DNA from 3 places in the Bacillus sp. JJ722 genome. Region 2 is predicted to be linked to each of the others. Evidence: riboswitches for the same ligand, from Rfam matches in the RefSeq annotation. Region 2 holds a riboswitch; each other region holds the start of a gene.
What was found. Region 2 has a riboswitch for S-adenosylmethionine ahead of V7014_RS11835 (trans-sulfuration enzyme family protein). Riboswitches for the same ligand answer to the same signal wherever they lie in the genome.
Positions count from the first base shown of each region.

Region 1: another riboswitch for S-adenosylmethionine. It lies ahead of V7014_RS21915 (O-acetylhomoserine aminocarboxypropyltransferase/cysteine synthase family protein); the one in region 2 lies ahead of V7014_RS11835 (trans-sulfuration enzyme family protein).
Region 3: another riboswitch for S-adenosylmethionine. It lies ahead of V7014_RS15830 (methionine ABC transporter ATP-binding protein); the one in region 2 lies ahead of V7014_RS11835 (trans-sulfuration enzyme family protein).

Region 1 is NZ_JBALMO010000224.1:13,374-17,364, reverse strand. It holds gene V7014_RS21940 (arsenate reductase family protein) at 303-659, shown strand; gene gcvH (glycine cleavage system protein GcvH) at 703-1,089, shown strand; gene V7014_RS21930 (toprim domain-containing protein) at 1,260-1,616, shown strand; gene V7014_RS21925 (thioredoxin family protein) at 1,627-1,932, shown strand; gene V7014_RS21920 (hypothetical protein) at 2,018-2,380, shown strand; SAM riboswitch class I at 2,474-2,582, shown strand; gene V7014_RS21915 (O-acetylhomoserine aminocarboxypropyltransferase/cysteine synthase family protein) at 2,658-3,977, shown strand.
Region 2 is NZ_JBALMO010000083.1:3,534-22,270, forward strand. It holds gene sucA (2-oxoglutarate dehydrogenase E1 component) at 1-2,010, opposite strand, end outside; gene V7014_RS11780 (polysaccharide deacetylase family protein) at 2,339-3,136, opposite strand; gene V7014_RS11785 (YkuS family protein) at 3,445-3,696, opposite strand; gene V7014_RS11790 (HIT domain-containing protein) at 3,903-4,232, shown strand; gene V7014_RS11795 (tyrosine-protein phosphatase) at 4,941-5,693, opposite strand; gene phnC (phosphonate ABC transporter ATP-binding protein) at 5,708-6,475, opposite strand; gene V7014_RS11805 (PhnE/PtxC family ABC transporter permease) at 6,486-7,310, opposite strand; gene phnE (phosphonate ABC transporter, permease protein PhnE) at 7,312-8,091, opposite strand; gene V7014_RS11815 (phosphate/phosphite/phosphonate ABC transporter substrate-binding protein) at 8,102-9,034, opposite strand; gene V7014_RS11820 (GntR family transcriptional regulator) at 9,205-9,864, shown strand; gene metH (methionine synthase) at 10,141-13,581, opposite strand; gene V7014_RS11830 (bifunctional homocysteine S-methyltransferase/methylenetetrahydrofolate reductase) at 13,574-15,418, opposite strand; gene V7014_RS11835 (trans-sulfuration enzyme family protein) at 15,504-16,637, opposite strand; SAM riboswitch class I at 16,729-16,830, opposite strand; gene V7014_RS11840 (phosphatase PAP2 family protein) at 16,962-17,633, opposite strand; gene dapF (diaminopimelate epimerase) at 17,713-18,693, opposite strand.
Region 3 is NZ_JBALMO010000124.1:9,844-13,834, forward strand. It holds gene V7014_RS15820 (MetQ/NlpA family ABC transporter substrate-binding protein) at 1-54, opposite strand, end outside; gene V7014_RS15825 (methionine ABC transporter permease) at 73-744, opposite strand; gene V7014_RS15830 (methionine ABC transporter ATP-binding protein) at 734-1,741, opposite strand; SAM riboswitch class I at 1,876-1,981, opposite strand; gene V7014_RS15835 (YbaK/EbsC family protein) at 2,261-2,728, shown strand; gene V7014_RS15840 (DEAD/DEAH box helicase) at 2,899-3,991, shown strand, end outside.

The DNA.
Region 1 (3,991 bases), on a different contig from region 2:
TGGCGCTTTTGAAAGAGATGAAATGCATGCATCTCCCTATAAATGGGAACAATGCCTTTCACGTAAATGTAAAAATCTAAAGCAACATTACCTATTGGACACCCTCTTTGTGAGAAATGGTATTGTAGTTGGTGAAAAGGGAGATAAAGGTGATATGTTAATATCATGATAAATTATAAGTATGAATGATGAGGAAAACATTTTGTTTTTTTGTTAATTGCTGTTATTGTAGGTGGTAGATAACTAAGATAAAACCTTTGTGCTTTCCAGGGTAAAAAGGTATTCTAAAGGAAGTGAAAATAATGGAATTAACATTTTATTCATACCCAAAATGCGGTACATGTAGAAATGCAAAGAAATGGTTAGAAACGAATAATTTAGCATTTAAAGAAATACATATTGTGGAGAATCCACCTTCAAAGGAAGTATTGCAAGATTTACATAGCAAAAGTGGATTAGAAATCAAAAAATTCTTTAATACTAGCGGACAGAAATATCGTGAGCTAGGGTTGAAGGATCGACTAAAAACAGCAACCGAAGAAGAGATGTTTGAATTATTAGCATCCGATGGAATGTTAATTAAACGTCCAATCGTAACGGACGGAAAGAAAGTAACTGTTGGCTTTAAAGAAGATCAGTTTCAGCAAATGTGGTTATAATTAGCTCATTTGTCTTTATAAATTATTATTGGAGGGGTTTTTGATGGCATTAGTACCACAAGATTTACGTTATTCTGAAGAACATGAATGGGTAAAAGTAGAAGGCGACAAATTAAGAATTGGTATCACAGATTTTGCTCAAGCAGAACTAGGGGATATCGTATTCGTTGAACTTCCAGAAGTAGGCGATACATTAACAGCGGACGAGCCTTTCGGCAGTGTGGAATCTGTTAAGACTGTTTCTGAACTTTATGCGCCTGTTAGCGGTACAGTTATAGAAATTAACGAAGTGTTAAATGACAATCCAGAATTCGTTAACGAATCGGCTTATGAAAAAGCTTGGATGGTTGTTATTGAAGCGTCTGATGCATCTGAGTTAGAGAAATTAATGACTTCAGAGCAATATGAGGAAATGACAAAAGAAGATTAAGTTGATAAAGAGGCATGTTTTGATTTCAAGACATGCCTCTTTTTTGTGAGTGATGTTTTCCTTCGATCCAAAAAGAACCGGTGTTCATTTTATTAATCATTATAAATAGATATTAACGCCAAAATAGGTTATGTTAGACTTAATGAGATCATTTGTAAAAGGTGATAAGAATGGAAGATTTTCTATTAGAGAAAGTGATAATTGTTGAAGGTACATCTGATAAGAAGAAAGTACAAAAAGTCTTAAAAGAAGATGTGGAAATTCTTTGTACGAATGGTACGATATCCTTTCAAAAGATGGATGCGTTTGTGGATGAATTATATGATAAAGAAGTATACATAATGGTTGATCAAGATGAGTCGGGAGAAAAGCTACGTAAGCAATTTAAACGTGAAATGCCTGAAGCGAAGCACTTGTACATTGATAAAGCATATCGAGAAGTTGCGACCGCGCCTAATAATCATATAGCAACTGTCTTGTTGAGTGCTAATTTTGAAGTACATACACAATTTTTAAATAAAGGATGAATAAAGCAACATGAATGAATGGAATGGGGAAGAAATAGTAAAAAAAATAGCAACAGGTGATTCATTTTGTCTGTATTTATACACTCCTATTTGTGGGACATGTCAAGTAGCTTCAAAGATGTTAACAGTTGTTAAGGAGATCGTACCAGCTGTCGAATTAGGGAAATGTGATGTGAATTATATTCGTGAATTAGCTGAGAGTTATGAAGTGGAGAGTGTGCCATGCTTGTTGGTATTTAAAGAAGGTAAGCTACATCACAAAATATATGCATTTCATTCTGTACCATATTTATTAGAGCTTTTTAGAAGTATATAATGATAATAATCGACAAAGACGAAGAAACTTGTCGAGCAAATATTAAAGGAAATACTCTCACACATGTGGTATCTCTATTCTTAAGATGAATGAAAAGGGTGTGGCGGATGTGGAGCGTATTTTACAATTGATGTTATCTAATTTAGAACATAGAGAGCAGTTGCATGTGTTATTAAAGAAGGCTCATACTATGGTGGTTTTTTCTACTAAAGAAGAAAATTGGCATTTGTTTTTATCTACTTCGGAATTGCATACAAACTATACAGATAAAGGAACGTATCGTATTCACTTGTTTGGATCGAAAGACTCTATACAACAAATCATTCGAGGTGAAGCTTCCATTCGTCAATTGCAGAAGCTGAATAAAATTCAAGTACAAGGCAATTATCGGCAAGTTTTACTCATTGAAGCCATTTTTTTATTAAGTCGATCTCAACAAGTAGTGTGAAATATTTGAATTTTTAATAAAATTCATTGACTAAGTTTGGAAATGATGGTATATTTCTAATAAAGTTGATAAAATTACTTGGTTTTAAATATAACCTTATCAAGAGAGGTGGAGGGATTGGCCCTGTGAAGCCCAGCAACCGGTATGAGTTACACGGTGCTAAATCCAGCAGAGTAGAAGAAATACTCTGTAAAGATAAGAAGAAATGGCCTTAAAGCTTCTTCTTATCGAAGAAGCTTTTTTTGATGAGGAATACAAAGATATGGGAGTGGAAAATATGAGCAATAACGAAACAAATTATCGTTTTGAAACATTGAGTATTCATGGAGGCATTCAGGCAGATCCAGTTACAGGAGCACGTTCAACACCGATTTATCAAAGCAATGCTTACGTATTTAAGGATACTGATCATGCAGCGAATCTTTTTGGTCTGAAAGAAAATGGTTATATTTATTCTCGTATTCATAATCCTACTGCATCTGTGTTCGAAGAAAGAGTTGCGTTACTTGAAGGCGGAATTGGAGCTCTTTCCGTTGCAAGCGGAATGGCAGCCATTACACTAACTATCCTAAATATTGCAGGAGCTGGTGATGAAATTGTTGCAGCTTCAAAGCTTTATGGTGGAACATTTAATTTATTTGCTAATACTTTACCGAAATACGGAATTAAGGTGCATCTTGTAAATCCAGAAGATCCTGAAAACTTCCGAGCGGCTATTAATGATAAAACAAAAGCAGTATTTGCTGAAACAATTGGCAATCCGAGTCTACACATATTAGATATTGAAAAAGTAGCAAGTATAGCTCATGAAAACGGTATTCCATTAATTATTGATAATACATTTGCTACACCATATCTATGCAAACCGATTGAACATGGAGCTGATATTGTAATCCATTCAGCAACTAAATGGCTATTAGGAAATGGTACAACACTTGGTGGAATTATTGTAGATGGTGGTAAATTCGATTGGAATTCACCGAAATTCCCTGGATTTACTACGCCAGATCCAAGCTATAATAATTTGGTTTATAGTGAAGCGATTGGTGCTGCTGCTTTCATCATTAAAGCACGTGTTCAGTTACTACGTGATTTAGGTCCAGCATTAAGTTCATTCAGTGCATACCAATTTAGTTTAGGGCTAGAAACATTGCATGTGAGAATGAAAGAGCATATCGCCAATACGAAGCAAGTGGTTGAGTATTTGAAAGCACATCCAGCTGTTAAATGGGTATTGTACCCAGGAGAAAAGGAACATAAGGATCATGCTCTTGCTGAGAAGTATTTACCGAAAGGCGCCGGTGCAGTTGTTGTGTTTGGAATCGAAGGCGGAAGAGAAGCAGGTGCTAAGTTAATTAACAATGTGAAGCTTTGGAGTCATGTAGCAAATGTGGGTGACGCGAAGAGTCTAATTATTCATCCAGCAAGTACAACACATCAACAGCTTTCTACGGAAGATTTGGAGCTGTCAGGTGTTACAGAAGACTTAGTGCGATTATCAATCGGCATTGAACATATTGATGATATTATCGCTGATTTAGAGAATGCAATTGAAATTGCAACAGGTGTTACCTCATTACACTCAACATCAGTTTAACTCATTACCATAAA
Region 2 (18,737 bases):
AGCAGTTTCAGTTAATGGACTATTGTGAACAGAGAACGAAGATTTAGCAGTTGGAAGTGTATGCAATGGTGTGTGTAACTTACCATTCACACTATCATGTAACACTAAATGTCTATGAGCAAACGTTCCACGCTCTGCATCTTGACCGGACAGACGAATTGGAGTTCCATCTTCTAGTATTGTAGCGAATGCTAATGTTTCAGCTAATGCCCAATCCACTTTGCCGCCTTCTTTGAATGCAGCAAGTCTACGCTTCAAAATACGCTCTAATTTGTTAAAGACATTAAAGCCTTCTGGGTATTTTAACAACTCATTATTGATATTAACTAAACGATCTAAACTTACAGCTGTGATTTGACTAGGAATCCCTTTTTCAACCGTTTCAGGTGGTTCCGTAACTCGTGTAATACCTTTTTTGTTATTCGCGATTTTTTTATAAGCAGAACTTAATTTTTTTAAAATGCCTTCTTCTATTGTCGCATATTCTTCATTAGTTATTACTGCATTTTCAATTAATTTTTCAGCATAAATTTCTTTTACAGTAGGGTGGTTGTTTATCAATGTATACATAGCTGGCTGAGTCGTCATTGGCTCGTCCATTTCATTGTGACCGAAGCGACGATATCCCATTAAATCGATTAGGAAATCTTTTTTAAATTCTTTTTTATATAAAAACGCTAAGTGTACGGCTGCTAAGCAAGCTTCAGGATCATCTGCATTCACATGTACAATAGGAATTTCATAGCCTTTTGCTAAGTCACTTGAATATTTTGTAGAGCGTGAATCATAGCTTTCTGTTGTAAAACCAATCATATTATTCGTGATAATATGAACTGATCCACCTGTTTGGAAACCTTTCAATCTACTTAAATTCAATGTTTCCGCTACAATACCTTCCCCTGGGAAAGCAGCATCTCCATGAATTACTACAGCAAGTGATTTAGTCAAGTCTTGTTCAGGATATCCAGGTTTCGTACGGTCGTCTTGAACAGCTCTTGAGTAGCCTTCAACGATAGCTCCAACAAACTCTAAATGACTTGGATTATTCGCTAATGAAAGTCTAGCCTTAACGGTATTATCATCTTTAATTTGTTTATCTCCACCAAGGTGGTACTTTACATCTCCAGTCCAACCATAGTTGATTCCTATTGAACCTTCAGATGGTACAAGTTCCTTGTTAGGAGCATTTTGAAACTCTGAAAATATTATTTCATATGGCTTTCCAAGGACATGTGCAAGCACATTTAATCTACCTCTATGAGCCATACCAATGTTTATACTCTTCGTTCCTGATTGAACAGATTCAGAGATTAATTCATCAAGAACAGGAATCAAAGTATCAAGACCCTCTACAGAGAAACGTTTTTGACCAACAAATGTCTTATGAAGGAATTTCTCAAAACCTTCAACTTCCCCTAAACGCTTTAATAATGATACTTTCTTTTCATTTGAAATTTTCGGAAACATTCTTCCGGATTCAACAATGCTTGTTAACCATTCACGTTCTTTAATCTGATGAACATGATGGAATTCAAACGCAATTGTTTTCGTATAAAGCTCTTTCAAGTATTGAATTGCTTCATAACCATCTTTCACAGAGCTTGGTGCTTCCTCACAAAGAAGATTAGCAGGTATAGCTCGTAAATCTTGTTCAGTTAAACCATAGCTTGAATATTCTAAAGAAACTTCTTCATCATCAGGTTTACCTATTGGATAAATATTTGCTGCAAGATGACCATACTTACGAATATGTGCCACTAGCTTTACAGCTGATTTCATTTTTTGCATGCTGAAAGTACTTGAATTTTGTAAACTTACCGTACCTTCGTTTACTTGAGTATAAGTTGCCGCATTTTCATCCGGGCCTCCCCATACATCAAATAATTCTTTCTCTTCTGAATCAACGGAACTTGGATCTTGTAAGAACTGTTCATATTTCTCTAACAAATATGCGTAGTTTGGTCCCGTTAAATTTCCCCATGGATTCCCACCCATTCTATGGCTGGCCATCTTTAAACCCCCACCTTATGAAGTATATGATTGTATGAAACTATTATCCTTAATGTTAAATACCCAAATTTCCTTCACGAATCGAACATGTAATGAATATGTAAAGAATATTGTTCAAAATATGAGTATTTTGACATCGGTGAATAAAACGTTTTCAAAGATATATTAACACTTTAATGGCTACAGTTCAAAATATTGACACACAAAAAAGATAATTTTTTTTATTCTTTTTTTCTAGTTCAAATATAATGTTGCATTCATTAACTTCCACTAATAAAATCCTCGTTTTTCTTTTAAAAGCGGAAGTCTTTTCTGTGATATTCATTCTCTACTTGAACTGCATTTCTTCTGTTTTATCACTGATCACATCAAAGGTGAAACCTTGAGATTTTAATCCTTCTATAATGGTAGGAAGAGCCTTTACTGTATTCTTCATTAAGTTAATATCATGAAGAAGAATAATGATTTCCTGCTTATCTTTAGCACCATTTAAAACATTAGATGTAATTGTTTGCACACTAACCGTCGGACTAATTCCATCCTTTGAATCCACATTCCAGTCAAAATAGCGATAACCTCTTGTTTCACACTCTGAAGTAATTTGCTTCATAATAGTTGGTCCACCATAAATTTTGCTTGAAACGTTTTTCGACCCTCCCGGAAAACGCAATATTTTCGTTTTTATGGAGTAATTATCTTTCAAAAAAATTTCTAATTTCTTAATATTTCGAAAGAAATCATCTTTTGATACATAAATCTTTTGATAATCATGGGTATATGTATGAAGTGCAATCGCATGACCTCTTTTAATCATTTCTTTATAGCCTACAGCTCCTTCAGGTTCTGAATTAGCCATTACAAAGAAAGTAGCCTTAATTTTGTATTTATCCAAAATATCTAATATTGGAATCGTATTCTTGGAAGGTCCATCATCAAATGTTAAATATGCAACCTTTCGATTCTCTTCACTTTCTTCAATAGGTAGAAAATCATTAACTCCGGTTGGTTGAATGGCTTCTACTGAATTTGCTTCATCATTACAAAAGAAGGTTATTAGCATAGCAACAACGATGGCACAAGTAATGGCTATGACTTTCATTATTCTTTTCCCAATTGTTAAAGGCATTATTTACACTCCTTTCTATTTGTTTATTTTTAGCTTTTTTTTTATTTCTATGCAGAGGCTAAATACCCCTTATAAAGTCATTTTCATTTCAATACTAAAACATCAAAATGTATTTTGTTAATATAGTTTGAAGGCATATGAATTGTTCATTTAGTGAAAAATATTTAATAACAGCACAAAAAACCTTACCTTCTTTGTAGAAATACGTTAATGGAGGAGGTGAGTCTTGATTCGGGTTAAAAATAGCTAGTAAAGGGCCATCATGTAAGTCATAACAACATTCATGAGGACCTTTTTTGTTATTCTAATTATTGAGTTAATCTACGTTTAATTTCATTGACAATTTCATTAGCGGTCATTCCGTTTGCTTCGATGATAGATGCAGTGGTTTTTGTATCTTGTATACCCATGACATTCGTGTCCAATCCTGTTACTACACAAAAATCGAAGTCCACTCCATCGGCGTCTTCTGCGTGCCCTAATTGAGCAACGTTGTATCCAAGTTCGGTCAAGGCATCTTGAATGTCAGTTAATGAGTGTTCCACACCAATTTTTGTCATACTTACACCTCCTCACTGTTTAGGGTTCCTTCACTTTCATTAGTTATGTATAGGAATAGTTAAATCTTATTTGCGTCAATATAAATTCGACGAATACGGGCGGCATACTAACATTTTATCTTATTGAATTAACGAAGAAGGTTATTGGAACATGTGAAAAGAATATATTATTACCAAAGAAAAAAAGGTTATTTAAGGAGGACATTATGACTGAAGATTTTTATTGTGATGAAGTATTAAGCGGTAAAACGCAAGTAAATAAAGTATTGGAAACAGATAATATCTTAGCCTATTATCATACAAGACCTTTTTATCCAGTTCATATTGTTGCTATACCTAAGAAACACATACCTTCTTTAATTACATTGGAAGAAAGTGATAACGATCTATTGCTTGAACTATTAGAAGTAATTAAAAAGGTCGCAACTATGGTGACTGAAGAAAACGGTGCTTGTAGAGTTATAACTAACCTAGGTTTTTATCAGGACTCAAAACATCTCCATTGGCATATAGTTTCTGGCCAACCATTGAAATAGTATAGTTTTAATTTAATTAGGCAGCATTCCAAATGCTACTATTGAAGCTATTAAACTATGATTAAGGAAAGGAAGAAAGGTTGTAGCTGCAACGGATGGGCCGTTATCAATGTGTGAGGAATTGCAAGAACTGGAAGTAATTTAGATTTATAAGAAATAGTTTTGGGAAGCGGACTTAAAAATCGCTTTTTTCTTATATAACTATCAAGTACGTTAATTGAAGAAAAAAGGTTGTCCTATAAGTCCTATTTGTGATCTTTGTTTGATTGATGGGAAAGTAATTCTTTAGATTTTTAAGAAGATACATAGGTTACATCTAGAACGAAAGCGCCAAATATAGGTATTCTAACATAACAGCCGAGTTTATCTATTTCACGCAACCTACTTCGAAGGGCTAATAAAGCGTAAAAGGGCGTCCGAAAAGTGATTGAAATCACTTTTCGGACAGCCCCCCTTCAGACTGTATACAAGCTCGTAAAAATTCCAGTTTGCCTACAGTCTGACCTATCCTTCATTATATGAAGAAAGGTTTTTCATTTTATCTCTCCACATTAAAGTTACTACTCAGGTTATAGTAGTTTATGTTAACAATAAACTATGTCATTTATATACTAATATTAACGAGTTGTTAAATTTCGTTCGCCACACAAAGCACTATCCGACATAATGCCTAGCAATAAGTATTTAAAATAAGACAGAACATCGTGATTATACAAGATAGAATTCTCTAATGTCGTTAATGTCTTCACCACTTAAGCCAAATTGTTCTTTAAAGTATGTGTCATAATCTGAGTAATGCTCGCGAATTTTCGCAAAGACCATTTCCATATACTGAGGTTTAACATTTGCTACTTGTGCAAATAGTTCAGGATGGTCTTTCATTTCTTCTTTTAAGACGCTATACCATTTTGGCGTATGCTTGGCTGTTGATTCGTTCGTTAATAAGTATTCGTAAATAATGTCTTTTTCATCGACACCAAGAAGTAAGTAAATTAATGCTGCACCAACGCCTGTACGATCTTTACCTGCTGTACAGTGGTGTAAAAGAGGTGCTTTTTTATTTTTAATACGTGCAATAAGCTCTTGGTATGCTGGGTTGCCGAATAGCATTTCTGTATAAAACGTACCTAATGCATTTTCTTTCTTCCACATCTCATTATGAAGCAACCCTTCAAGAGATGATGATTCTTCTTCTAAATTGTTAGCTGCAATACGAATATTTTCGACACCTTCAATATGTGGTGTTTTACCTTCGTTTGCTTCTTTCTCTTCACGATAGTCAAAAATTGTTTGCAGTTGTAAATTCTTTAATAGCTCAATATCATTTTCTGTGGCATGACCTAATTCGCCGCAGCGGAATAATAAGGATTCTTTAACCTGTCTTCCATCTTTAGTTAATTGACCGCCCATATCACGGAAGTTGTAAATCGATTCAAATGCTATTGTTTTTGTCTGATTCATAGTAGACTCTCTCCTTATCCTGCCATTAATTCTTCTTCTTTTCCTTCATATAAACGTACAATTAAATCATCTGTTAATTCACTTGGTGCACCATCAAATAGCACGCGACCTTTTTGAATCGCAATAATGCGTGTTGCATATTTTTTCGCCACATCCACTTGGTGTAAGTTAACAAGACAAGCAATGCCTCGTTCTAAGCAGTTGTGATAAATACTTTCCATAACAATTGCTGATGATTTAGGGTCTAGTGATGCAATTGGCTCATCCGCTAAAATAAGTGATGGATTTTGTGCTAAAGCACGGCATACACCTACTCGCTGACGCTGCCCACCACTTAATTCATCAACACGCTTACGGATTTCATTTTTCAGCCCGACTTTTTCAAGTAAAGCAATTGCCTCTTCTTTCTGTTCCTCTGTATAGCGATTGAATAACCCTGAAAAAGTTCCCATTCTTCCAAGATTTCCGTGAAGAACATTTTCTAAAACACTTAATCGATCGACAACATTGTAATGTTGAAAAATCATACCGATATTTGATCGTAATTGACGTAGCACTTTGTTTTTCGCTGTCATTAACGAGTCCCCTTGATAAAGAATTTCTCCATTTGTTGGCGTGACAAGTCGGTTAATTGAACGTAGTAATGTCGATTTACCAGCGCCACTTGGCCCAATTACAGCAATAAATTCACCCTCGTTCACATCAAACGATATGCCATTCAAGGCTTTTGTACCATCTGTATACTGCATTTCTAAATTTTTCACTTGTAGTAAAGGCTTCATGATTTCACTCCTAACGCAATTTCTTTCGTAATAAACCTGTACATGTCTCAATTATAAACATCGTAAAAAAGACAATCATAATCCCTAAAGTCATGTCACCGAAGTTGTAGTAAGCAATAGAGTCTTGGATTAACATCCCAACACCGCCTGCACCAACCATTCCAAGTACAACAGATTCTGCAACATTAATTTCAAACTTAAAAGCAATTGTCGCAATAAATATTGTTTTTAACTTTGGTAATAACCCTTTAAATACTATTAGAATCCAGTTGGCACCAACTGACCGTAATGCTTCAATTGTGTCATCTCCTACTTCTTCAATCTGTGCTGCAAACGTCCGTATTAAATAGGCAGAAGTTGGTAGGATTAATCCTAAGATTCCTGCCATATATCCAAATCCGATACTGGCAACGGCAATCAATACCCACACTGTTGTCGGCACAGCACGAACCATCATTACAAAGAAGCGAATTGTGTAACTTAACCACATAAAAGGTGCGATATTACGCGCTACTAAAAACGCCGTTACAATTGAAAGTACTAATCCAAATAGTAATGAAAGTAATGCAACAACTAATGATGCCAACATTTCTTTTGAATAATCTGGTAACATCGTCAGTGATATTTGCATCATATTGCTGAGTGTGGCTGGCAATTTTTCTACCCCTTCTACAAATTGCTTCCAATCAATTTCCACAACTAATAAGCTGATTACAAAAAGTAGTCCACTTATACCGAAGAAGAGTTGTTGCTGTCTTTTTGTTTTTTCATGAGCGATAGGAATTTTCTTTTTTCGAACATTTGGCAGCTGTATAGCTTCATGCTTCGTCGTCATGTTATATAATTCGCTCCCTTAATTTTTGAGATGTTGTTTCAACAATCATAATTAAGATAATCATAATCACAATCGCCATTGCCGTTTTATCATATTGAAACAAGTCCATCGTTTGTTTAATCATCGTTCCTAATCCACCAGCGCCAACTAGCCCTAAGATAGCACTTGCCCGAATGCCGATTTCGACCATAAAAAGTGACCAATTTAAAAAACTCGGCATAAACTGCGGCATAATCGCATGCTTTAAAACATGAAAGTGATTACCACCACAAGCAACAATTGCTTCTGTTGCATGGTCATCGAGTTCTTCAATTGCCTCTGAATAGACACGTGCTAGAAAACTTGTGCCAAAGACAATTAATGCGAGTAAGCCTGGTAAATTCCCAATTCCGAAAATCACAACTAATACCGCTGCCCAGACAAGTGATGGGATGTTTCGTGAGAATGTTAAAATTGCCTTTAATACCATACGAAGCACTTTTGACGGCGCTGTAGTTTGCGCCATTAAAATCGCCAGCACAAGCCCTAACGCACATGAAATACCTGTTGCAATGAAGGCAAGGAAAATAGTATCAACGACCGGTCCAACAAAATTACTAATCTCACTAAAATCTGGTGGTAAAAAATCTGTGAAAATAAATTGAAAAAATGTTGGTATTGACTCGAATAGTTCCACGATATCAAGTTCCACATACCAAACAGAAAAGCCAATGATCAGGACAAACAATAATATGCCAAGTGATTGTTTCACTTTTTGCGCTCGTTCAAACTGTATGTTCATATCGCTCTCCTTATTGTGCTAATAATTCTTCCGGACTTAGATTCAGTGATTCTGCTACTTTACGAAATTCTTCAAAATCACTATCATTTACTTCTGCTAACTTCGTATCTGTGCTACCTGTTAATGCTTCTAAATAAGCAGGATCATCATAATTTAATAAGAAGTCTTTTACTTCCTCTTTTAATTCCTTTGTATGATCTCCACGAATTGCAAAAGCACCGCCTGCACCAACTTCAATATTCGGTACTTCTTCAATAACTTTATATGAATTTTCCTTAATCACACCATTATCTATCATCATTTTTAGTACACCCGGTGATACAGCTGCTACGTCATACTGCTTATTTGTAACACCGATTACTGCCTTATCATGTCCTCCTGCAAACTGAACACTTTTAAAGAATTCTCCTTCTTTTTCAAGTTCTTCTACGGTCACACCTAACTCTTCAATTAAATGTGCTTTTGGCATTAAGTGCCCGGAAGTTGAAACAGGATCTGCAAATCCAATTGTCTTTCCTTTTAAATCCTCAAGAGATGAAATTGAAGAATCTTTTGGGACAATGAACACACTCATTGGTTGTTCTGTGTCCATATTAATTCCAGCTATGGCTTCCGCACCGGCACGTTCATTTGCGACAATATATGAAAATGCTCCAAATAATGCTAAGTCTGCTTTATCATTTTTCATGGCTTCAATGGCAGCGTTATAGCTATTTGCTTGATAAGATGATACTTCTACACCTAATAATTCTTCTAAATCTTTTTCAAAAGCTGCGTCAACTTTCGCTTTTTGCTCAGAACTTTCTTGTGGAAGGTAAGCAATTACAAACTCTTCCAATTCACCATTTCCTTTTGCATTCGCATCTTTCTCATCACTACATCCACTTAATACTATTGCACCCATTAACATAGAACCTAAGAAAAGCGACTTATACTTTTTCATGTTGACCTCCGAAAAATTTAATAGTTGTACAACTTGTATACAAGATGAATATAACAATTGATTGTTAACGAGGTATAAATTAATCGTTAGAAATTTACTAAAATATTGTAAACTTAAATGACATATTGTCTATTTTCAATTAATCTAAAAATTAGAGAGAGGAGAATAATATGGGTTCCTTAGCTGGACAAGCTTATCACAAATTGCTAGAAAGATTTATTAGAGCCGAATACATGCCTGGCGATAAATTATCTGAGAACATTTTAAGCCAGGAATTAAAAATGAGTCGCACACCAATACGGACTGCATTAATACGACTCATTCGAAAAAATTACATAGACTCTGTTGATAAAAAAGGTATATATGTAAAAGGTTTTTCTGAAAAAACATTTATTGATAATTGTTTGTTTTTACATGATTTACAAAAGATCGTTCTTTATCAATTAATCAAAAAAAATAATAATGAACTAATTTCTCAATTAAAACCGATTATTCTACATCAAATACACGCAAAAGAAAAAAACGACTACTATGGGTACTTAATTGAAACATATAATTTTATTGAAACAATTTTTAAAAGCTACGATAACGACGTTCTATTGAAAGCTTTTCAAAATATCAAGCAAGACTCAATGCGTATGTCGATGATCATTTATAACTTAACGAAGCATCAGCCACACTACTCAACAATTAATATGTTCACAGCACTAAGTCAGTCTTTAAAAGCACAAAATATTGATGAGGTTGATCAATACCTTCAGAAAAATCATGAGCGTATCATGCAGTTTACTAAACTTTTTAACGGTAATGGTGATATTTTCTTGCAGTAAGAAAGGGGGCTGTCCAAAAAGTCAGTTATCACTGACTTTTTGAACGACCCCTTTTTGTATAATCTTTGTTATTGTGCAAGATCACCTATCAATTTTAAAAAAGCTTTCCATTTCCTTAGAAAAATACGGTTCCTTTACATAAGCCAAATAAAAAACCCTCTCTCATCCAATTTAAATAAGATAAAAGAAGGTTTACTCACAATCATAACTACTGGTTTTATCAGGAAAACTAGTCAAACTTCTGATTTATACAGATATCAAACCCATTATTACCCGCTATCTCTCCACATTAAAATACCTAGCCTCAGGATGTGCAAACACAATCGCTGATACAGAAGCTTCTGGCTCCATCATGCAACCTTCCGTTAATTGAACTCCAATATCTTCGGGCTTCAACAAACGGAATAGCTTTTCTTGGTCTTCAAGATTTGGACAAGCTGGGTAGCCGAATGAAAATCTTTGACCAATGTATTTGGCAGAGAAACGTTCTCTCATAGTCATTTCAATTGGATCACTAATGCCTAATTTGTCTCGCATTACTTGATGGATTCGCTCTGCAAATCCTTCCGCTGTTTCAAGAGCAATCGATTGAATGGCATGGCTTTTTAAGAATTCTCCATTCTCTTTCCACGCATCACTACGCTGTCTAATGCCTTTACCAGCGGTTACAACGAAGAATCCGACATAATCCATTTCACCTGATCCTACTGGCTTTAAATAATCTGCTAAACATAGGAATGGCGCACTTTCTTGTCTTGGAAAATCAAACTCTTCTAGCACTTCATTATAATTTTCCGGATTGTACACAATCACTTTTTTACCATCGCTTTGTGCAGGGAAGAATTGATAAATCGAATTGACACTATAATCACTTTGCAATAAGTCAGCATATAAAGTATTTACTAAGTCAGTCAGTTGCAATGCTTTTTCATCTTTTTCCGCTAATAGCTTATCTAACTTACCTTTTAATCCTAAATGATGACCGATTAACATTTGACGATTTACATACGGCATAATTGTCTGTAAAGGATAATCGACTAGCGTATGACGTTTTGTGTCTTCAGGCACCTTAACTTCAGCTGGATTAACCGTAATAACTACTTCTTCCGCTTTCTTTTCTTTAGTTGGTCTTTGGGCAGCTAGAGCTAAAGATTTCTTTCTTTTTTCGTCTAGTGCCTCCACAAATTCTTGTTTTTGCTCATCATCATGCATCGTATTCGCAAGTGCTAGGCCATCCATTGCATCCTTTGCGTAGAGAACTGTCCCCTTATACTCCGGAGCAATTTTGAAATCTGTGAATTTCCTTGATAGCGCTGCTCCACCTACCATAATTGGTGTATCGATGCTTTTATCTTTTAAATCTTGAGCAGTTAAAACCATTTGCTGTGCAGATTTAACTAATAAACCAGATAACCCAATCATGGATGGTTTGTATTTCTCAACAGCTTCTATTATTTGTTGAGACGTTACTTTAATACCTAAATCAACAATATCGTAACCGTTATTAGCAAGAATAATCTCTACTAAGTTCTTACCGATATCATGAACATCGCCTTTAACAGTCGCCAAGATGATTTTACCTTTTGAATTACCTGTTTCGCTCACTTCCATAAATTGCTCTAAGTGAGAAACAGATGTTTTCATAACTTCCGCACTTTGTAATACTTCCGCAACAATCAGTTGATTATCATTGAATAGAACACCAACTTCACTCATCCCTGCCATTAATGGCCCATTGATAATGTCTAAAGGAGCTCTGCCTTCCCCAAGAGCCTCATCTAAATCAGCTATGAGCCCTTCTTTTGTTCCTTCTACAATATATTGAGCTAATCGTTCATCAAGCGATAGCTTCTTCGTATCGATTTTCTTTTCAACTTTTTTATCTCGGAAATAAGCTGTAAATTGTTGAAGCGTCTCATCGCTTGTTTCGAATAATAATCTCTCGGAAAGTTCTACTTCTTCTTTCGGAATGCTTGCAAAGCGCTCCAATTTTTCCGTATTAACAATCGCGTAATCAAGTCCAGCTTTCGTACAGTGATATAAGAAAACGGCATTCAATACTTCTCGACCTCTAGGTGGTAACCCAAATGAAACATTGCTTATTCCAAGAATGGCTAAACTATTTGGCAATTCTTCTTTGATAGCTTGAATGCCTTTTACCGTTTCAAGGGCAGAGCCAACATACTGTTCATCACCTGTTCCTACTGGGAATACAAGTGGATCAAAAATAATATCTTTCGGATTCATACCATATTTATTTACCAACAAATCATATGAACGCTTTGCAACTCGCAATTTGTCTTCAGCTGTAATCGCCATTCCCTTTTCATCAATAGTTCCAACAACGAGAGCACCACCATATTGATGAATGAGGCTTGAGACACTTTTGAATTTTCCTTCGCCATCTTCTAAGTTCACTGAGTTAATAACAGCTTTTCCTTGGGAATATTTCAAAGCTTGCTCAAGAACAGCATCATCTGTTGAATCAATTACGAGCGGAACTTTTACTTTCTTCACCACTTCTTTGACAAATTCCTTCATATTTCCTAACTCATCATCATCAGGGTCTGCTAAACAAATATCAATAACGTGCGCTCCTTTTTTCACTTGAGCACGAGCAATTTCTGAAGCTTGTTCAAATGATTTATCACGTATTAATTGTTTGAACTTTCTGGACCCGATGACGTTTGTTCGTTCACCTACAAATAAAGGTCTCATACTATCATCATATAATAAAGAATCTGTACCTGAAACGGCGTGATTATGTGTTTCAATTGGAATTGGCCGTGGTGGTAGCGTTGCTACTTCTTCTACAATCGCTTTCACATGAGCAGGAGTCGTACCACAACACCCCCCGATAATATTTATCCAACCTTTCTCTGCAAACTGTCTTACTTTACTAGCTAGTGATGCAGGAGATTCATGATAATGACCTTCTTCATCCGGTAAACCAGCATTTGGATAACAACTAATACCTGTGTTTGCTAATTGAGATAATGTACGCACATGATCCGTCATGAATTCAGGGCCAGTCGCACAATTCAAACCAACTGCAATAGGGTTCATATACTCACAAGAGAAATAAAAAGCATCGATTGGTTGCCCTGCTAATGTAGTGCCCATAGGTTCAATTGTTCCAGAAATAATAATCGGAAGTACTTTTCCGGTTTTAGCAAATGCTTGTTTAATACCTGTGTAAGCAGCTTTCACATTCAGCATATCTTGACACGTTTCTACTATTAATACATCGCATCCACCATCAATTAACCCTTCTACTTGCTCACTATAAGAAGCTTGTAAATCGTCAAATGTTGTTCCACCCGTTAAAGACAATGTTTTCGTTGTAGGTCCAATAGATCCACCTGCAAAACGCAGCTTTTCAGGTGTGCTATATTTCTCGCATGCCACTTTTGCTATTTGGGCCGCTTTTTTATTAAGCTCATATGCAATAGAACCGAGATTATATTCATCTAATACAATGCTCGCTCCACCGAATGTATTGGTTTCAATAATATCAGCACCCGCTTCTAAATAGGCTTCATGGATGTTTGCAATCGTCTCTGGACTAGTGAATGTTAAATATTCATTACAACCTTCATATTCTTCGCCACCAAAATCAGCTGCTGTTAAGTTTGCATCTTGTATCATGGTTCCCATAGCACCATCAAGAACTAAAATTCGTTCATTCATTAATGTTGATAAATCATGATTACTCATATACTGTCACTTCCTCTTTCTGCTTAGCATCTATTTCTCGAACGAATTGTGTTAGTTCTACAGTAATGTTATATCGCAAAAATGGGGTAATTAAATAAATACCGTTGAATCGTTCCATTGTCGCTTCCACTAACTCTTTAGCAATAGCTAAGCCTTCTCTTTCAGCTTGAAGACGGTCATTTCCAGCCTTCTCCATTGCACGTAATACAGAATCAGGAAGTGTGATTCCTGGAACTTCATGATGGATATACTCCGCATTACGATGGCTTGTTAAAGGCATAATCCCCATGAATATTGGTGCTGTTATGTGTTTTGTAGCTTGATAGATTTCTTCTACTTGCTCTACTGAATAAATCGGCTGTGTTAAGAACGAGTCTGCCCCAGCTTTAATCTTTCTTTCCATGCGTCCAACCGCTTTATGAAGATACTTCACGTTCGGATTAAAAGCTGCCGCAACTTTGAAATTTGTTTTTTGCCCTAATGGTTTACCACTATAAGAAAGTCCTTCATTGTATTGCTTTACTAAACTGATTAAATCCATTGAAGATACATCATATACAGACGTTGCACCTGGAAAATCCCCTACCTTGGATGGATCGCCTGTAATGACAAGAATTTCATCTAAACCTAATGTGTGAAGACCCATAAGATGGGACTGTAAGCCGATTAGGTTATGATCCCGACAAGTTAAATGAACGAGTGGATTTACACCTTGTTGTTTCAATATAGATCCTAGAGCCATATTACTAATACGAGGTGACGCAAGCGAATTGTCTGCCATCGTAATTGTATCTGCTCCCGCTTCCATTAATGCTTTTGCACCTTCTAAATAGGCGGATACATTTAATTTCTTTGGTGGATCCAATTCAACTAAAATGGTTCTCTTATGCTCTACTTTTTTATATAAAGCTTCATCAATTTCATGATGTATAGTTTGATTCACTTCTATTTTTCTTGGAGAAACTTCCTTCTCAAATATTGGTGAAAGTCCGGTTATATGTTTCTTCACTGCTTCAATATGACTTGGTGTCGTACCACAGCAACCACCAATAATTCTTACTCCTTGTTCTCTCATTAAAAGTGCGCTTTTACCGAAATATTCTGCATTCGTTTCGTACTGTAATCTACCATCAATGTACTCTGGTAAACTAGCATTTGGATATGCACTTAAAACTCCTTTCGTCGGTAGAGGAACTTGTTCCAAAGCGCGAATCGTATGATGAGGACCTAAACGACAGTTCACACCAACAACATCTGCTCCTTTGTCTTCTAAAATAGGCACCGCTTCACTTAAATGCATACCATTTTGCAAATACCCTATTTCATGAAGTGACACATTCGCAATAATCGGTATTGTTGTTTCTTGTCTTGCAATCTCTAATACCGTTTCCATTTCTTCAAAATCATAGAATGTTTCTAGTATAAGCCCATCTGGATCTTCTAATAGTAAACTAAATAATTGTTCTCTGAAATTTCTTTTAATTTCATCTAAGGTAATATCCGACTTTCGTAAACTTCTTGTAGCTCCAATCGTACCAAAGACAAAGTGATGCTCTAAAGCGGCACTTTTTGCTATTCTCATTCCTTCTCGATTAATGGAAGATACTTTATCGTCTAATCCGTAGCGTTTTAACTTATAGTGGTTCGCCCCGTACGTATTCGACTGAAGAATATCAGCACCTGCATGAACATACGCTTGATGTACGCTCCTTACTAAATCAGGATTAATAATATTTAACTCTTCATAGCATTGGTCAACACCAGTTGAATATAGAAGAGTGCCCATTGCACCTTCACCTATTAAAATTCGATTCTGTATTTCATCACGAAAGTTCACGAAGTATTCACCCCAAATTATTTGTTAGCAACTCAATATTCTATTAACCTTGTATTATGAATGTATGATTTTTTACTGGCTACATTTATTTAAAAGCTTGCTCCAAATCAGAAATTAGATCTTGCACGTTTTCTATACCTACTGAAAATCGTAATAAATAATCACTTACACCTTTTTCTTCACGATATTCTTTCGGAATATCAGCATGTGTTTGTGTAGTTGGATATGTGATCAGTGATTCTACACCACCTAAACTTTCAGCAAAACTAATAACCTGAACATGCTTTAATAAATCTGCAACTATTGATACCTCAGTAACTTCAAAGGAGATCATCGCTCCAAAGCCATTACATTGCTTCTCCATAATTGATCTTCCAGCATGATTTGCTAAACCTGGATAAAATACTTTTTTCACTAATTCATGTTGGGCCAGCCATTCAGCAATTGCTTGAGCATTTTCTTGTTGACGTTCCATTCTAATTGCTAATGTTTTCAATCCTCGTAATAATAACCACGAATCTTGAGGTCCAAGGATCGTTCCTGTACTATTTTGTAATCTGCCTACCTTTTCGCTTAATTCTTCAGTTGCCGTAACGACTAAACCACCGATAACATCATTATGTCCTCCAATATATTTAGATGCACTATGAATCACGATATCCGCACCATATTGAATTGGTTTTTGTAAGTATGGGGTTAGAAATGTGTTATCGACTATAGTTAATAAATTATTTTCTTTCGCTAACTTACTAATTGCCGCTAAATCGGTTATTTTCATCAACGGATTTGTAGGTGTTTCAATAAAAAGGGCAACTGTTTTATCTTTAATGGCTGCTTCAACATCGCTTAAACACGAAGTATCAACATAAGATGCTGTAATTCCATAATTATTAAATATTTCTTCTAATATTCGATACGTGCCACCATATAAATCGTCTGATATAACAATATGATCACCAGATTTAAAGAGGAATAAAACGGTTGTAATAGCCGCCATACCTGAAGAAAAAGCAAAACCAGCATCTCCTTCTTCCAATTCAGCAATCGCTTCTTCTAATGCCTTCCTTGTTGGATTAGCCGTTCTCGAATAATCAAATCCAGTGCTTCTACCAAGCTCCGGATGCTCGAAGGTTGCATTTTGATAGATTGGTGTACTTATGGAACCTGTTGTTGGATCTTTCTTTTGACCAGCTTGAACTAATTTTGTTTCAATATTCATGTTCATCCCCCATTAACTTCAACTTTACTAATACAAAAAACGCCCCTTCTAATGAGAAAGAGCGCTAGTAATATTACAAACTTTAACTTCGCTCTCATCGACTAGAATTTTATTTCTACTGGCATTGGCACCGTTCATAAATGATGGTTGCCGGGCATCGTAGGGCCAGTCCCTCCGCCTCTCTAGATAAGAGTTTTTTATTAAATTTTTTGATATTTCATTTTTTATATCATAATGATGAAATGAGTATTTGTCAATCTGTTTTATTGCAACTTGTAAATATTATATCTAATCCTTTTCGTAAACATTGCAAAAACCTATGAATTAAGACGCTTGTTCACGTCTAAATTCATAGTAATTTAAGGCTAGTCCACATAGGCAAACCCAAAATCCTCCGGCTGCAAATCCAGCAATTACATCACTAGGATAATGTACACCTAAATAAATGCGGCTTATGCCAATTAAAAGCACAATAATCGTAAACAAAACCGCAATCAATATATCAAGTAATTTATTTTTTGCAACTTTAGCTAACACAACTGCTAAAGTAGTATAAAAAATAAAAGAAGCCATGCTATGACCGCTAGGAAAGCTGTATCCCTGTTCTACAATCAACGGGTAAAAGTCAGGACGTTCTCTTTGAAACAACCATTTTAAATACGCGTTAAATAATCCACCTAAGCTCGATGAAAGGATTAAGTAAACAGCATAACGTTTTTTATAAAAGAAAAAAATAGTGGATGTAATGAGAACACCGAGTGTAAGGCCAAGCTTTCCACCTAGAAATGTGATTGCTTTCATAACAACTGTTAATTGATCAGAAATATGGCCTTGAAAAAACTCAATGATTTTATAGTCAAAGCTTCGTAATTCATTTGCTTTTAATCCATCAACCAATCTTAAAAACACATAAGAATAAACAGCAATCAGGCACGCGATAAAAATAATATATTGAATATTTTTCTTAGTTAGTCTTTCTGCTCTGATAGAATTCAAATTTCTTTCTCCTTTTGCGATGAATACAATATATTTAATTCATTCATACGTTCCCTTTGTTTTCAATAAGCAATATTTTTCACAAATATTTATTTACATACAGTTGACAAGCTTCTTGCATTGCCTGATATGCTAGCAATTCTTCTGGAAACTCTATTTTATCTGTAATTGTAAATGCGTTTAAGGTATCACGCATTTCTACATGTACTTTAAACTCATATGTTGCATTTCCAATTAGATCAATCGAATAGGAATCATTTTGTTTATGAACTTGACAATTCACTTTTCCACCAGGATTATAAACAGAAATGATTTCTTCAACATTATTTTCTCCTTGTAAACACGTAACAAGTGTAGAAGCACTCATTGCAGTACCACATGCGTTTGTAAATCCTACGCCTCTTTCAAATGTTTTGACAAAAATGCTACCACTTTCAAGTAGCTCCACAAAACTTACATTTACGCCATCAGGAAAATAAGGATTTTCTCCATTTACATACGTTGATAGTTTTTCTTGCACGCCACTTACTAATACTTCCGAATCAACAATTGAAATAAAATGTGGATTCGGAACCGCTACAGCCGTAAACTTTAATTCCGGCGCTAACTCAGCTAGCTCCTGATTGATGAAAGTTTCACTTTCTACATTGAAAGGTAAATCTTTAACAAGAAACGAGACAGGCGAGATTTCCACTTTAAAAGTAGGAATATTTTCAAAAATATCTTCTGTTTGCTCCACTGCTAGAACTGCTTTCATAGTCTCAATTGAAAGTTGCTGCTTCCCTAATAATTCACAAGCATATCGTGCTATACAACGTAATCCATTTCCACACATAGAAGCTTCTGATCCGTCAGAATTAAATACGCGCATTTTACCATCCGCTACATCGCTTTTTTGAAAAAATAAAATACCGTCAGCACCAATTCCCGTTTCACGATTACACAATGTAAGTGTTAACTGTGCTCTTTCTTTATCTGATAACTGTATTGGATGGCTATATTCATCTAATATTAAAAAATCATTACTTGAACCATGACATTTCACAAAATTCAATTGCATATTTATCCCCCACCTATGTATGTTTCTGTATTGTACATATTACT
Region 3 (3,991 bases), on a different contig from region 2:
TGTAACTGTTAAAATAGCTAGTAATAATATAAAGCCTTTGTACCATTTCTTCATGAATGTCTCCTACTTTCTTTATCTTTTATCAACAGCTTTGGAGATAAAATCGCCAAGTAGCTGAATTAACTGGACTAAAATAATTAATATAACAACAGTTGAAATCATTATCGTATTATCGTAGCGGTAATAACCAAATCGAATCGCTAAGTCCCCGATTCCGCCTCCACCAACAACACCAGCCATAGCAGAGAATCCTACTAAACTGATTAATGTCAATGTAACACCTGATATAATGCTAGATCGTGCTTCTAGTAATAGCACATCTTTAATAATCATCCATGGTGTTGCACCAGCTGCGATGGCAGCTTCTATAACACCTTTATCAATTTCTCGAAGTGATGTTTCCACAATACGAGCAAAGAATGGAATGGCAGCCACTGTTAAAGAAACACTCGCAGCAGTTGGTCCAATTGTGTCACGTACTAGAAACTCTGTTAATGGAATTAAAGCAACTAGTAATATGATAAATGGAATAGAGCGAATTAAATTGACTAGAAAGCTTAAGATATTTTGAAAAACACGGTTTTCCCAAAACAACCCTTTATCGGTTATGTAGAGAAGAACACCTATTGGTAGACCGAGTATGACTGCAATTACAGATGATAGGGCAATCATATAAATGGTTTCACCGAACGCTTTATTGATATCTGGGACTAGTTCAATTAGATGAGCGAAATCAAAGCCCATTACGTAACACCTCCACTTGCGCTTGTCGTGTTTGAATATACTGAAGCGCATTTTCTATTTCGTTACCTTTAAGTTCCATTATGAAAATGCCTAAAGGTAAATCTTGAATATATTCAATCGAACCATGCAGGAAGTTACCTTTTACATTAAATTGCTGCAAGGTATCAGATATAATGCCTTCTCCTGCAATCGTTCCTTTGAAGATAATCTTTACAATCGTTCCTCTACATTCATTGAGAATAACTTCTGGAACATCGAAAGAAACAACACTTTCGATGAATTCCTTCGTTAAAGCTGCTTGAGGGTTAGCGAATACCTCGTATACAGAACCTTCTTCTATGACTCTTCCATCTTGCATAATAGCCATTCGATTGCAGATTTCCTTCACTACGTTCATTTCATGGGTAATCAATACGATTGTTATATTGAGTTCTTTATTTATTTTCTTTAATAGATTTAATATGGACTTTGTTGTTGTCGGATCAAGAGCCGAAGTTGCTTCGTCACACAGCAAGACTGTTGGATCATTGGCAAGCGCCCTTGCAATTCCTACACGTTGTTTTTGACCACCACTTAGTTGGGCTGGATATACATCGCGCTTATCAGCCAAACCGACCATTTCTAGTAAACTTTCCACACGAGCATTTATTTCATTAGAAGGAACTCTAGCTGCTTTTAATGAAAAGGCAATGTTCTCGAACACGGTCATTTGACTAATTAAGTAGAAGTGTTGAAAGATCATACCGATTTTTAATCGTGCTAGTCTTAATTTATGAGAGTTTAAGGATGTTAAATCAATTCCATCTACAGTAATCGTTCCAGAAGTTGGTCGTTCCAATAAATTCATACAACGTAATAAAGAACTCTTACCTGCACCTGAGTAACCCACAATTCCGTATATGTCTCCTTTTTCAATCGTTAGTGAAACATCATCGACTCCTTTTACCTCTTTTTTCTTTGTTTTATAAATCTTCGAAACATTTTGAATATTAATCATGTCATATTCTCCTTTTTTCTTAAGCGGGGTCACCCGCTCCAAAAAGGGCCGGTGCGATTTTACACGTTGCTATTTTTTTAATAAAAAAATGCTCCTTTCAACTGAAAGAAGCATCGAAACAATATCTTTATCTCGACTTATCTTTCAGAATGAAAATCATTCTGCAGGAATTGGCACCTTCCCAAATTGGGGGTTGCCGGACGTCATAGGGCCTAGTCCCTCGGTCGCTCTGGATAAGTTATTTTTTATAAAGTTTTTTAAGTAATTTGAATAATACTTCGGTATTTTCGTTTTGTCAATACAAAAAAATTTAAAATTTCTAATAGTAAACGCTTACTTTATTGGTGGTTCAGATAAAAATAGTAGTTATAAATTTTTTCTAATCAAGGAGTATTAGGAAGAGTAATGGTTCTCTACTAGAGAAGAAATTAGTTTTTTTGCATTCGTTTCTTCTTGTTGTATAATTTTTACATATATCTTTAGTTAATACGGTAATGAAAGAAAGGAATGAAAAGGTTAATGGCAATTGAAAATGTAAGAGAATACTTTAAACAATTTCATTTACAAGATCAAATTCGTGAATTTAACCAATCAAGTGCGACAGTTGAACTTGCTGCTATGGTGCTAGAAGTAATTCCTGCTAGAATTGCTAAGACGCTGTCTTTTAAAGATGGTGATAGTGCTATTTTAGTTGTAACAGCAGGTGATACTAAGATTGATAACAAGAAATATAAAGATGAATTTGGCAATAAGGCAAAGATGTTAAATCCGGATGAAGTATTAGAGTTTACTGGACACGCTGTCGGAGGTGTTTGTCCTTTTGGCTTAAAGCGTGATTTACGTGTCTATTTGGATGAATCAATGAAGCGTTTTGATACGTTATTTCCAGCCTGCGGAAGTAGCAATTCCGCTATTGAACTGACTTGTGATGAATTGCAAACCTATTCAAAAGCAGAGAAGTGGGTGGATGTTTGTAAACTTGCATAAGGTGAATAGGAGGAGATGTTCACAATTTTTGAAGGGCATCTTTTTTAACGGAGTTAGAGCATATAACAAAATGAAAATTTTATTTCCGGGGGAATAGTTTTGATAGTTTTACGTGTTATGCTTAGTCGAGAACGAAATAAAAATATTAAATCACATAAATGAGGTTAAACATGAGCACAATTACTTTTCATTCATTTCCATTGAGCAAGGAAATATTGAGAGCATTAGAAAGTTTACAATACAAAGAGCCAACTGAGGTACAAAGCAAAGTAATACCGGTTGCCTTAAAACAACAAGATCATGTAGTTAAATCACAAACGGGGAGTGGTAAGACTGCATCTTATGCAATCCCTATTTGCGAAATGATAGATTGGTTAGAGAATAAACCGCAAGCTTTAGTATTAACACCAACGAGAGAGCTCGCAGCTCAAGTAAAAGAAGATTTTACGAATATTGGTAGATTCAAACGAATTAAGGCAGCCGCAATTTACGGAAAACAATCATTTGCGAAACAAAAATTAGATTTAAAACAAAAAACACATGTAGTGGTGGGAACGCCAGGGCGAGTTCTTGATCATATTGAGAAAGGCACACTTCAAGTAGAGGCTTTAAAATATTTAGTAATTGATGAAAGTGATGAAATGCTTAATATGGGTTTTATTGATCAAGTTTCTGCTATTATCGAACAGCTTCCTAAGGAGAGAATGACAGCATTATTCTCTGCAACTTTACCAGAGGATGTTGAGCGTCTTTGCTCTTCTTATATGAATGAACCAACTTACATTGAAATAAAAGCAAAAGGATTAACGACGGAGAATATTAACCATGTTCTTTATACTGTTGAAGAAGATGAGAAACTAGCATTGCTTCGTGATCTTACTATCCTTGAAAACCCTGATAGCGCCATTATTTTCTGTCGTACGCAAGAGCGTGTGAAGGAATTGTATGAAGAATTGGATGTGTTAAATTACGATTGTGATCAACTGCATGGTGGGATGTATCAGGAAGATCGCTTTGCGGTGATGGATGATTTCAGAAAAGGGGCCTTCCGCTATTTAGTCGCTACTGATGTGGCTGCAAGAGGTATTGATATAGACAATATTACACACATCTTCAATTATGATTTTCCCGTAGAGAAGGAGAGCTATGTTCACCGTACAGGCAGAACTGGTCGTGCTGGGAATAAAGGAATAGCTATTTCCTTGATCACACCTTCAGAAAATGAATTAGTTGCTCAAGTCGAAAACTATATTGGCTTCAACA